DNA from 2 places in the Amycolatopsis sp. lyj-112 genome. Region 2 is predicted to be linked to the other one. Evidence: riboswitches for the same ligand, from Rfam matches in the RefSeq annotation. Region 2 holds a riboswitch; the other holds the start of a gene.
The links. A riboswitch is a leader RNA that binds a small molecule or an ion and turns the genes downstream of it on or off. The one in region 2 is predicted to bind glycine.
Positions count from the first base shown of each region.

Region 1: linked by a shared signal. The riboswitch ahead of gcvP (aminomethyl-transferring glycine dehydrogenase) and the one ahead of gcvP (aminomethyl-transferring glycine dehydrogenase) in region 2 are both predicted to bind glycine.

Region 1 is NZ_JAJPWS010000005.1:446,747-452,982, forward strand. Features, by position in the region: gene gcvP (aminomethyl-transferring glycine dehydrogenase) at 1-2,198, opposite strand, end outside; glycine riboswitch at 2,369-2,470, opposite strand; gene ACLJRL_RS20705 (MerR family transcriptional regulator) at 2,517-3,101, opposite strand; gene ACLJRL_RS20710 (TetR/AcrR family transcriptional regulator) at 3,381-4,025, shown strand; gene ACLJRL_RS20715 (bifunctional nuclease family protein) at 4,105-4,578, opposite strand; gene ACLJRL_RS20720 (MerR family transcriptional regulator) at 4,799-5,560, opposite strand; gene garA (glycogen accumulation regulator GarA) at 5,557-6,024, opposite strand; gene gcvH (glycine cleavage system protein GcvH) at 6,149-6,236, opposite strand, start outside.
Region 2 is NZ_JAJPWS010000011.1:111,377-117,612, reverse strand. Features, by position in the region: gene ACLJRL_RS30330 (glutamine synthetase family protein) at 1-130, shown strand, start outside; gene ACLJRL_RS30325 (gamma-glutamyl-gamma-aminobutyrate hydrolase family protein) at 111-824, shown strand; gene ACLJRL_RS30320 (aldehyde dehydrogenase family protein) at 821-2,224, shown strand; gene ACLJRL_RS30315 (3-oxoacyl-ACP reductase) at 2,224-2,991, shown strand; gene ACLJRL_RS30310 (GH25 family lysozyme) at 3,293-4,135, shown strand; glycine riboswitch at 4,365-4,466, shown strand; gene gcvP (aminomethyl-transferring glycine dehydrogenase) at 4,510-6,236, shown strand, end outside.

The sequences.
Region 1 (6,236 bases), on a different contig from region 2:
GGCGCCAGGTGCGCGCGGACGCCGATCGGCCCGATACCGGGACCACCGCCGCCGTGCGGGATGCAGAAGGTCTTGTGCAGATTGAGATGCGAGACGTCCGCACCGAATCTGCCGTACTGCGCCACACCGATCAGCGCGTTCAGGTTCGCCCCGTCGACGTACACCTGGCCACCCGCGTCGTGCACCATCGCGCAGACCTCGCGCACGGTGTCCTCGTAGACCCCGTGCGTGGACGGATAAGTGATCATGATCGCGGCCAGGTCGTCCGCGTGCGCGTCCACAGTGGACTTGAGGTGACCGAGGTCGATGTTGCCCTCGTCGTCACACCGGACGACGACCACCCGCATCCCGGCCATCACGGCGCTCGCCGCGTTCGTGCCGTGCGCGCTCGACGGGATCAGGCAGACGTCCCGCGCCTCGTCGCCGCGCTCACGGTGATACGCCCGGATCGCCAGCAGGCCGGCGAACTCGCCCTGACTGCCGGCGTTCGGCTGCAGCGAAACCGCGTCGTAGCCGGTGATCCCGGCCAGCCAGTGCTCCAGATCCTTCACGATACCGAGCAGGCCGGCCGCGTCCCCGGCGGGAGCGAACGGGTGCAGCCCGGCGAACTCCGGCCAGGTGATCGGCTCCATTTCGGCCGTGGCGTTGAGTTTCATCGTGCAGGAACCGAGCGGGATCATGCTCCGGTCGAGCGCGACGTCCTTATCGGACAGAGACCTGAGGTAGCGCAGTAGCGACGTTTCCGAGCGGTGCGCGTGAAAGACGGGGTGTGTCAGGTACTCGCTGGTGCGACGCAGATCCGGCGGGAACCCGTCGGCGGTATCCGCGTCGAGCGAGTCCACATCGGACACCGCGACGCCGAACGCCTTCCACACCAAGGAAAGATGCTCCCTGGTCGTCGTCTCGTCACAAGCGACGGCGACGTGGTCGGTGTCCACCAGCCTGAGGTTGACGCCGAGTTCCCGCGCGGTCCCGATCACACCCGCGGCACGGCCGGGGACGGACACCGTCACGGTGTCGAAGAACTCGCAGTGCACGACGTCCACGCCGCTCTCGGCGAGCCCGGCCGCGAGCACGGTGGCCATCCGGTGAGCGCGGTTCGCGATGGCGCGCAAGCCTTCCGGCCCGTGATACACCGCGTACATCGACGCGATCACCGCCAGGAGCACCTGCGCGGTGCAGATGTTGCTGGTCGCCTTCTCCCGGCGGATGTGCTGCTCGCGGGTCTGCAGCGCGAGGCGGTACGCGGGCGCGCCGTCGGCGTCCTTCGACACCCCGACGAGCCGGCCCGGCAACTGCCGTTCGAGCCCTTGCCGGACGGCGAGGTACGCCGCGTGCGGTCCGCCGAAGCCCATCGGGACCCCGAACCGTTGCGTCGAGCCGACCGCGACGTCGGCACCGAGCTCACCCGGCGAGCGCAGCAGGGTCAGGGCCAGCGGATCGGCGGCCATCACCACGGCCGCGCCCAGCGCCTTGGCCTCGGCGATGGTGTGGTCCCATTCCCGCACCGCGCCCGAGGCGCCCGGGTACGACAGCAGCACTCCGAAGAAGTCGCCGCCGAGGCCGAGCCCGGTGATGCCTTGGGACAGATCGGCGGTCACCAGCTCGATCCCGAGCGGTTCGGCGCGCGTGCGCAAGACCTCGATCGTCTGCGGAAGGGTGTCTTCGTCGACCACGAACCGGTGGGATTTCGACTTGCCCGCGCGGCGGACCAGCGTCATCGCCTCGGCGGCGGCGGTCGCTTCGTCCAGCATCGACGCGTTCGCGATCGCCAGGCCGGTCAGATCGGCGACCATGGTCTGGAAGTTGAGGAGGGCTTCGAGGCGGCCTTGCGAGATCTCCGGCTGATACGGCGTGTACGCGGTGTACCAGGCCGGGCTCTCCAGCACGTTCCGGCGGATCACCGGCGGGGTCACGGTGTCGTGGTAGCCGAGGCCGATCATCTGGACCATCGGCCGGTTCCTCGCGGCCAGCGCGCGGAGTTCGGCCAGCGCCCCGGTTTCGGTGGCGGGTGGCGGCAGGTCCGGCGGCGTCGCGGATTCCCGCAGCGACGCGGGAACGGCACGCTCGGCGAGTTCATCGAGGGAGGCGACGCCGATGACGTCCAGGATGCGGGAAAGCTCCTCCGCGCCGGGACCGATGTGCCGGTCCGCGAACGAGGTTCCGGCTTCGAGAGCGGCGAGTGACACGGGCTCCAACGGGGACCTCCCAAGACGCGGGGGTGGGCCGGGACGGATTGTCCTGGCCCTCCCCACTCTGTCCGTACCCCCGTGGGGGCGCCTGAGAGTTTCACCCGTGAGTTGAGCCGGGCTTGCACCGTCGGCGGGGCCGCCAGGTGGTGACCTGCCGGCTCACTTTCCAGAGGCGTCTCATCCGCGCGGTCCAGGGTGCCTGAGAGGTTCCGGGGAGGACTTGCTCCTTCGGCGCCGAGCTCGGCTGTTAGTGGCTCGGTCTCTCCCGCGCGGATTCGTCGACTGCGGAAGTGAGCCTACCCTGCCGCTCGCGCGGCTTCATGATCAGCCGGTGCGACGGGCGTTACGACGCTGCGTGAGCTCGTCCGGAGTCGCTGTCTCGACCACGCCGCCGTCGGCCCGCTCGGCCTGGAATTCGTGGATGGTGCCGCTGATCTCCTGCATCGCCCCGCTGACGGCGATCCCGAAAACGCCCTGCCCGCCCTGGAGTAAATCGACGATTTCCTCGGGCGAGGTGCATTCGTAGACCGTGGTGCCGTCGGAGAACAGGGTCACCCTGGCGAGGTCGCGGACGCCGCGCAGGCGCAGGTGATCGACGGCGACGCGGATGTTCTGCAGCGAGACACCGGTGTCCAGCAGCCGCTTGACGACCTTCAGGACCAGGATGTCCTTGAACGAGTACAGCCGCTGCGAACCGGAACCGTGCGCCGTGCGGATACTCGGCGCGACCAGCTTCGTGCGGGCCCAGTAGTCGAGCTGCCGGTAGGTGATCCCGGCGATCTGACAGGCGGCGGGGCCGCGGTAGCCGACGAGTTCGTCCGGGAGGGAGGAGTCGGGGAACAGTTCACCCTGCTCGCCGTCAGTGGTGAACTGAACAGGCGGCTTCTGAGGGCTACCAGCCTCGACCACGCATGCCTCCCCTCGCCCGACCTGGCGGCCGGCGAACAAAGCCGGACCTTCCCACGGGGGAACGCACCGGAGTCAACCGCAACGAACGCCCCAGACATCCGAACCACGCGGACTCCGAATGACACCGTGGCGATTTACCTCCATTGACGGTAAGCGCGTCCGGCAAACCGGTCAACGCGACGCGCGGTCGACCTCAAGCTCATCTTGAGACTTGTTGGTGACAGTCCCCCGAACGGCAGCACGCTTGCCACTTTTACTCAGCCGTGTTACTTTTTACTCATGCAAGTAAATCCCTCGACCCAGAGCGCCCTGCAAGAGGTGCAGGCCGAACTCGGACTGTCGGTCACCGAAGCCGCCCGGCGGGCCCAGATCGTCGGCGCCACGATCGCGACGATCTCCGATGTCGGCTACCACAAGACGTCGTTCGCGAAGATCAAGGAGCGGGCCGGGCTGTCCAGCACCCGGATCATCTCGTACCACTTCACCAACAAGGCCGGCCTGATGCAGGCCGTGGTCACCACCGCGACCGGGATGAAGGACAAGTTCCTCGAAGAACGCATCCAGGGCACGAGCGACCGCGCCGGGCTGCTGCGCGGCTACGTCGAATCGGAGATCGCGTTCCTCGGCGCGTACCCGGAACTGGTGCGGGTCATGGTCGAGATGGCGTCGAGCGGCTCCGACACCGAGGGCTGGTTCATGTCGGCCCTGATCGTCGAAGAGTTCCGCACCGGACGGCTCGAACGTCAGCTGAGCCAAGGTCAGCAGGAAAGCGCTTTCGGCGACTTCGCGCCGGACGTGATGGCGCTGTCGATCGCGCAGGCCATCGACGGTGTCGCCGCGAAGTTCGCGGCCGACCGGAAGCTGGACCTGGAACGCTACGGGCGGGAACTGGCCGACCTGTTCATCAAGGCCACCGCACCCTGAACACCCCTGAGCTCCGCACGTACGAAGAAGGGGCAGCGCCACCGGCGCTGCCCCTTCTCGTCGAAATCTCGCGGCGTGCTCAGGTGTCCGCGCCGCGGAAGTCTTCAGGGGATACGGAATCGAGGAATTCGCGGAACTTCTCGACCTCGTCTTCCTGCTCGTCGGGAATGATGAGACCCGCTTCTTCCAGTACCGCGTCCACGGCATGGATCGGGACCCCCACCCGCAGTGCCAGCGCCACCGAATCGCTCGGCCGCGCGGAAACCCGGATGTCCCCGTCGAAGACCAGTTCCGCGAAGAACGTGCCTTCCTTGAGGTCCGTGATGACGACCTGCTCCAACTCGCGGCCCAGTGCTCCGATGACCTCCTTGAGCAGGTCATGGGTAAGCGGGCGGGCCGGGCGGACTCCCTGCTGCTCCAAGGCGATGGCGGTGGCCTCGACCGAGCCGATCCAGATCGGCAGGTACCGCTCGCCTTCGGTTTCCCGCAGCAACAAGATCGGCTGATTGGCAGGTAGCTCCACCCGCACGCCGACGACGCGCATTTCGCTCATCGGGCTTCGCCTCCCTCTCGTGCGCACGGGCTGCAGCGCTTGTCTCGACGACCAAGCGACGGCAAGTCCGACGCTACCCGTCTTCCGAGCGCTGTGCTCGCTGTCTCCGACATTCTCGGTTCGCTCGCGGCAAACCCGACTCTCACGGTACGGCATAGGGTGCCGAACATTCAGTCATTGACAAGTGGCCTCGGAGCGGTTCCCGGACCTCGGAACTCGTTCAACCGCCGGCGACGGCCCGTATTCCGGCCTTCACCAGGAGCGTATGTAACGCTACGGACAGTGCCGCGAGCTCACGGACGACCTCATCGGCCCTCGCCTTGGCATCCTCGTCACGGTGCCGATACACCGGGGTCACGATCTGCTCCAGCAGGCCGACCTCGCGGTCGGCCGCGGCGCGGAAGGCACGCAGATGTCTCGGCTCGATACCGAATTCGGTCATCGCCTTCACGGTCTTCGCCACGAGGACCGCGTCCGGGTCGAAAAAACCCGCCGCGCCAGGGCGGACGAGACCGTATTGCCGCAGCTCAGCCAGGGTCGCGGCGTCGATGCCCGCCTGGCGGAGAAGATCTTCTTCGGTCAGCCGGATCTCGTAGTCCGTCTCGAAGTCCCCGGGGGCCGGTAGGCCACCGTTCTCCCCCGGGGCTTCGATCGGAACGAGTTTCCGCGGTGGCCGGGGTGCCGCCGCCGAGGGCGCGGCGCCCTGATCCGCCGCGTCGAGCTGTTCCTTGATGACCTTCAGCGGAAGGTAGTGATCCCGCTGGGCGGACAGGACGAACCGCAACCGCTCCACGTCCGCCGGAGCGAACTGCCGGTACCCCGAAGGCGTCCGGCCCGGCTGGACCAGACCTTCCGCCTCGAGGAACCGGATCTTGGAGATGGTGACATCGGGGAAGTCGCCGCGCAGTTGTGCCAGCACGGCCCCGATGCTCAACCCATCGCGCTGCGACGCATCCCGATCAGGCCGCCCGGCCGCTGTCACTGTGCCCCCTGGCCCCCGTGACCCGGGCCGGTCAGGAAGACCAGTCGGAACTTGCCGATCTGTACCTCGTCGCCACCGGCGAGGACGGCCTGGTCGACCGGCTCACGGTTGACGTAAGTGCCGTTGAGGCTGCCGACGTCGATGACGACGAACTCGCCGCCTTCACGCCGGAACTCGGCGTGACGCCGGGAAACCGTGACGTCGTCGAGGAAGATGTCGCTGTCCGGGTGCCGTCCGGCACTGGTGGTGTCGCGGTCCAGAAGGAAGCGCGAACCCGCGTTCGGGCCGCGCTTGACGACCAGCAGCGCGGAACCGGCGGGAAGCGCGTCCACACCCTGGACGGGGGCCTCGGCAGCCGGAGGAGCCTCAGTGCCTTCGACGTCGGCCAGGAAGTCGGCCCGGAAGACAGAGGTCCGCTCCGGAGACTGCTCCGGGGGAACGCCGGGCCCGTCGTTCGTGCTCACCTGAGCTCTCCTAACGCATGTGTGTTGCCACTACTCAAGAACTGTGGACGCCAAACGTACCGTGCCTGATCGAATCTCCGGCCCGCGGCTCCCCCTACTCGGATCGGAGGGCCGCGGCCTGCGGCTATTCCTGAATCAGTGCCTGGTACGCCTCGGCCTCGAGCAGGGAATCGACGCTGCTCGCGTCGTCGAGCCGGAGCTCGATGAGCCAG
Region 2 (6,236 bases):
CAAGCTGGCCAGGACGGCATTCGGCGACGACGTCGTCGACCACTATCTGAACGCGGCCAAGGTCGAGAACGCCGCGTACGACGCCGCCGTCACCGATTGGGAGCGGATCCGTGGCTTCGAACGGCTCTGAACCCTTGATCGGGCTGACGTCCTATCTGGAGCCCGCGAAATTCCTGGTGTGGGAGACCGAAGCCGCGTTGCTGCACCGCGTCTACGTCGACGGCATCGTCGCGGCGGGCGGCGTTCCGGTCCTGCTGCCGCCGGTGAGCGACGCGTACGACAGGCTGGTGTCCGCTGTGGACGGTCTGGTGCTGGTCGGCGGCGCCGACGTCGATCCGGCTCGCTACGGGCAGGAACAGCACGCGACGACCTACACCCGGCCGAACCGGGACGAGTTCGAGTTCGGACTGCTTCGGTCCGCTTTGGACGCTCGCAAGCCAGTTCTGGGCGTATGCCGGGGACTGCAGGTGCTCAGCGTCGCCTTGGGCGGGACGCTCACCCAGCATCTTCCGGACACTGTGGACAGTACGGATCACCAGCCCGCGCCGGCGGTCTTCGGGACCACTACGGTGAACCTCGCCGAGGGAAGCCGTGCCGCGGCGATCCTGGGCGCCGAGACCAAGGTGCCCTGCTATCACCATCAGGCCATCGACAGGCTCGGCGAAGGGCTCATCCCGGTCGGCTGGGCCGCCGATGGGACGATCGAGGCGGCGGAACTGCCGGGCGAGGGGTTCGTGCTCGGCGTCCAATGGCATCCCGAACAGAACCCCGACGACATAAGGCTTTTCGAGGCACTTGTAGCAGCGGCGAAGGAGCACGGATGACCGAGTACGATGCCGCCTCCCAGGGAGGGAACACGTCGGCGGTGTTCGAGGTGATCAACCCGGCCACCGAAGAGGTGGTGAGGTCGGTCGCGCCGACCTCGGCCGAGGAGACCGACGCGGCGATCGCCCGCGCGCAGGCGGCGTACCCCGCTTGGCGCGCGGTGTCCCCGAGCGACCGGGCGCGGCTGCTGCGCCGTTTCGCCGACGCCGTCGACGCCGATATCGAGAATCTCGCCCAGCTGGAGGTCACCAACTCGGGCCACACGATCGGCAACGCGCGCTGGGAGGCGGGCAACGTCCGCGACGTGCTCACCTTTTACTCGGCGTCGCCGGAACGGTTGAGCGGCAAGCAGATCCCGGTGCCCGGCGGCGTGAACATGACGTTCCACGAGCCGCTCGGCGTCGTCGGCGTGATCGTGCCGTGGAACTTCCCGATGCCCATCGCGGGCTGGGGTTTCGCGCCCGCGCTGGCCGCGGGGAACACCGTCGTGCTCAAACCCGCCGAACTCACCCCGCTGACCGCGATCCGGCTCGGCGAACTGGCCCGTGAGGCAGGGATCCCCGAAGACGTCTTCCAGGTACTCCCGGGCAAGGGATCCGTGGTGGGGCAACGGTTCGTGGACAACCCGGCGGTGCGGAAAGTGGTGTTCACCGGCTCCACCGAGGTCGGCAAGCAGATCATGGCGGGCTGCGCCGCCCAGGTGAAACGGGTGACGCTGGAGCTCGGCGGCAAGAACGCGAACATCGTGTTCGCCGACGCCGACCTCGAAAAGGCCGCGGCCACGGCACCCTACGGCGTGTTCGACAACGCCGGGCAGGACTGCTGCGCGCGGTCGCTGATCCTGGTGCAGGCGAAGGTGTACGACCGGTTCATGGAGTTGCTGGAGCCCGCCGTGCAGGGCGTCGTCGTCGGGGACCCGCGGCTGGACCTGACCGAGATGGGGCCGCTGATCTCGGCCGGGCACCACGCGAAGGTTTCGTCCTATGTGGACGACAGTGCGCCGGTGGCCTTCCGGGGCAGCGCACCGGTCGGGCCCGGCTACTGGTTCGCGCCGACCGTCGTCACGCCGCCGGACCTGCAGCATCCGCTGGCGTCGGACGAGATCTTCGGCCCGGTCGTCGCGGTCGTCCCGTTCGCCGAGGAGACGGACGCGGTGACCATGGCCAACCACACCGAATACGGGCTGTCCGGCTCGATCTGGACCCGCGACGTGGGCCGGGCGTTCCGCGTCGCGCGCGGCGTCGAGGCCGGGAACCTGTCGGTCAACTCGCACTCGTCGGTCCGGTACTGGACCCCGTTCGGCGGGTTCAAACAGTCCGGCCTCGGCCGCGAACTCGGCCCGGACGCCGTGGATGCCTTCACCGAGACCAAAAACGTCTTTATCAGCACGGAGGAATGATGGTTCACCGTTTCGAAGGTCGCGTCGCGGTCATCACCGGCGGCAGCAGCGGCATCGGGCTCGCGACCGCCAAACGACTCGCGAGCGAGGGCGCGAAGGTCGTCATCGGCGACATCTCGGCGGAGGCGGGTAAGGCCGCCGCCGACGAGGTCGGCGGCTTGTTCGTGCAGGCCGACGTCACCGACGCCGAACAGGTCGAGGCCCTGTTCCAGACCACTGTGGACGAATTCGGTTCGGTCGACGTCGCGTTCAACAACGCCGGCATCTCCCCGCCCGAGGACGACTCGATCCTGACCACCGGCATCGACGCGTGGGAGAAGGTGCAGAAGGTCAATCTGACCTCGGTGTACCTGTGCTGCAAGGCCGTGCTGCCGCATATGCGACGCCAGGGCAAGGGTTCCATCATCAACACCGCGTCGTTCGTCGCGGTGATGGGCGCGGCGACGTCGCAGATCTCCTACACCGCGTCCAAGGGCGGGGTGCTGGCGATGAGCCGGGAACTGGGCGTGCAGTTCGCGCGGGAGAACATCCGGGTCAACGCGCTGTGCCCGGGGCCGGTGAACACTCCGCTGCTGAAGGAACTGTTCGCCAAAGACCCCGAGCGGGCCGCGCGCCGTCTCGTGCACGTGCCGGTCGGCCGGTTCGCCGAGCCGGAGGAGATCGCGGGCGCGGTCGCCTTCCTGGCCAGTGACGACGCCTCGTTCATCACCGCGTCGCAGTTCCTGGTGGACGGCGGCATCGCGGGGGCTTATGTAACCCCGCTCTGATCGTTTCTCGACCCGCCACCGGTGGCGGGTCGGGCTGTGGCGGGAGCTTGACTCGTCCCGGTGACCGGGACTTCAGGGCCGGATAGGTCCTTGTGTATGCGCCCGAATGGGCTGCGCTCGTTCCGCCCACCGGCCGCAATGGCGACAAACGGGTGTGACGGCCGTTACCGTGATAACGGCCAGGACCCGCCGTGTCTCGTCGAACCCGCGGAGTGCCGCGGCGCCGACGGAAGCCGGCCCGGAGGGAAGAACCAAGGTCCCGATCCCCCGGAGGTATCCGACCATGGCCACAGGACAAGGGGTGGACGTTCACCCCGTCTACCAGGCGGGCGCCAGCTTCCCCGGCGTCGAGTACGCCTGGGTCAAGATGACCGACGGCGGACGACGGTATTCCAGGACCGTCGGGAACGTCGTGTACACGGCCGACGAGCACGCGCGTCGTCTCCGCGACGCCAGGATCCCGTTCGGTGGCTACGACTACGCGCAGCCCGGCGACGGCGCCGCCGCCGCGCGGGGGCTCCTCGCCGAGTGCAACCGGCTCGGCGGGCTCGGCGTCACCCCGGCGACCGACATCGAGGACGACCCGAAGATCCACACCTGGAGCACCCGCGAGGCGGTCGATTTCGGCCGCGCGTTCTGCGCCGAGACGCGGCGGCAGGGCATCCGGCCGGCGGTCTACATGAACGCGTCGAAAATGCAGGCCTGCCGCCCCGACCTGTGGCCGGAGGACCCGGTGATCTGGGTCGCCCGGTTCGGCAACAAGCCGGAAGCGGGCGGCATGTACCAAGGCCGCTACGAGGTGCACCAGTACACGTCGAGCGGTTCCCTGCCCGGTTCGGCCGGGCTCGTGGATTGGAACCAGTCCTACAGCAACGCCCACCTCTATCCCCAGGAGGACGACATGCAGCTCACGGACACCCTCGCGACGTGGAACGGCTCGAGGATCACCGTCGAGAACGCCCTCGCCGGCGCGATCGGTCATGCCGAGTACATCGAAGGCCGGATGGCCGCGAACCAGGCTGCCCTGATGGCCGCGATCGCGGCGCTGTCGAACGACCCCGACATGACCGTCGACAAGATGCGGGAGATCGTCGACGACGCCGTGAAGCAGCACGTCGAGACCAAGGTCGGCCCGGTTCGGTGACGCCGAACGCCTGATCTCGTAAGCGCCGTCCGGGCACACCGAGTGTCCGGGCGGCCGGGACAAGTGACGTGATCGGCCAGAAGTAGACGCGTGCCGAACGGGCCGGGTACGGTGTGCGCACAACTACAGACAGGGCCGTTGAGCTGGAGCGGGAGAGCCCTCACGAACGTGGTGGGGCACCGAAGGAGCAAACTCCCCGGAATCTCTCAGGTATCCACTACCGCTTCCGCGAGGCCACTCTGGAAAGCAGGCGCTTCGAGGCGTCTCACCCAAGGTGAAAGCCACCGTTCGCGGTGGTGAAACTCTCAGGTGCCATGACAGAGGGGGAGTTCCCAGCGCACCGGTCTATCCGGCGCCTGACCAAAGGAGCTCCCTTGACCAGTACGCCCTTCGACGACCGGCACATCGGCCCTTCGGAGTCCGAGCAGGCCAAGATGCTCGCCGAGGTCGGTTACGGCAGCCTTGACGCCCTGGTTCAGGCGGCCGTCCCGTCCGCGATCCGGGTCACCCGCGACCTCGAACTCCCGCCCGCCGCGTCCGAAGAGGACGCCATCGCCGAACTCCGCGCGCTCGCCGCGCTCAACAAGCCGATGACGCAGATGATCGGCCTCGGCTTCCACGACACGGTCACCCCCGCGGTCATCCGCCGCAACGTGCTGGAGAACCCGGCCTGGTACACGGCGTACACGCCGTATCAGCCGGAGATCTCGCAGGGCCGTCTCGAAGCCCTCCTCAACTTCCAGACCATGGTCTCCGAACTGGCCGGTCTCGCCACCGCGAACGCCTCCCTGCTCGACGAGTCCACCGCGGTCGCCGAGGCCGTCATGCTGATGCGCCGCGCGTCGAAGGTGAAGTCGAACAAGGTCGTCCTCGACGCCGAATGTCTGCCGCAGACGATCGCCGTCGTGCGCACCCGCGCCGAGGCGATGGGCGTCGAGGTCGAGGTCCGCGACCTGCTCACCGGCCTGCCCGAGGACTTCTTCGGCGTCGTCGTCCAGTACCCGGGTGCCTCCGGTGTGCTGCGCGGCGCGGGCTTCTACTCCGCCATCTCCGAGACCGCGAAGGCCGCCGGCGCGCTGTACACCGTCGCCGCCGACCTGCTCGGCCTCACGCTGGTCACCGCTCCGGGTGAGTTCGGCGCGGACATCGCCGCCGGTTCCACCCAGCGCTTCGGCGTCCCGCTCGGCTACGGCGGCCCGCACGCCGGGTACATGGCCGTCCGCGCCGGGCTCGAGCGCTCGCTGCCGGGCCGCCTCGTCGGTGTCTCGGTCGACGCCGACGGCAACCCCGCGTACCGCCTCGCGCTGCAGACCCGTGAGCAGCACATCCGCCGCGAGAAGGCGACGTCGAACATCTGCACCGCGCAGGTCCTGCCCGCCGTGCTCGCCGCGATGTACGCGGTCTACCACGGTCCGGACGGCCTCAAGCGCATCGCGACCCGCGTCCACGAACTCGCCGCCGGCCTGGCGGACGCGCTGCGCTCCGGCGGCGTCGAGGTCGTCCACGAAGGCTTCTTCGACACCGTCCTCGCCCGCATGCCCGGCCAGGCCGAAGCGGTCGTCGCCGTCGCGCGCGAGAACGGGATCAACCTCGGCCCGGTCGACGCCGACCACGTCCGCATCGCCGTCGACGAGGTCACCACGCCCGCGATCATCACCAAGGTGCTGCGTGCCTTCGGGATCGACGCCGACGCGGGCCAGAGCGCGTCGCTGCCCGCCGGCCTGAACCGCGAGAGCGAGTACCTCACCCACGAGGTGTTCCACTCGCACCGCTCCGAGACCGCGATGCTGCGCTACCTGCGCAGCCTGTCCGATCTGGACTACGCGCTCGACCGCGGCATGATCCCGCTCGGCTCCTGCACGATGAAGCTCAACGCCACCACCGAGATGGAGCCGATCAGCTGGCGCGAGTTCGCGGGTATCCACCCGTTCGCCCCGGCCGAGGACGCCGAGGGCTACCACGTGCTGGTCGAGCAGCTTTCCGGCTGGCTCGCCGAAGTCACCGGCTACGACAAGGTGTCGCTGCAGCCGAACGCGGGCAGCCAGGGCGAACTCGCCGGCCTCCTCGCGATCCGCGCGTACCACCACGCGAACGGCCAGAA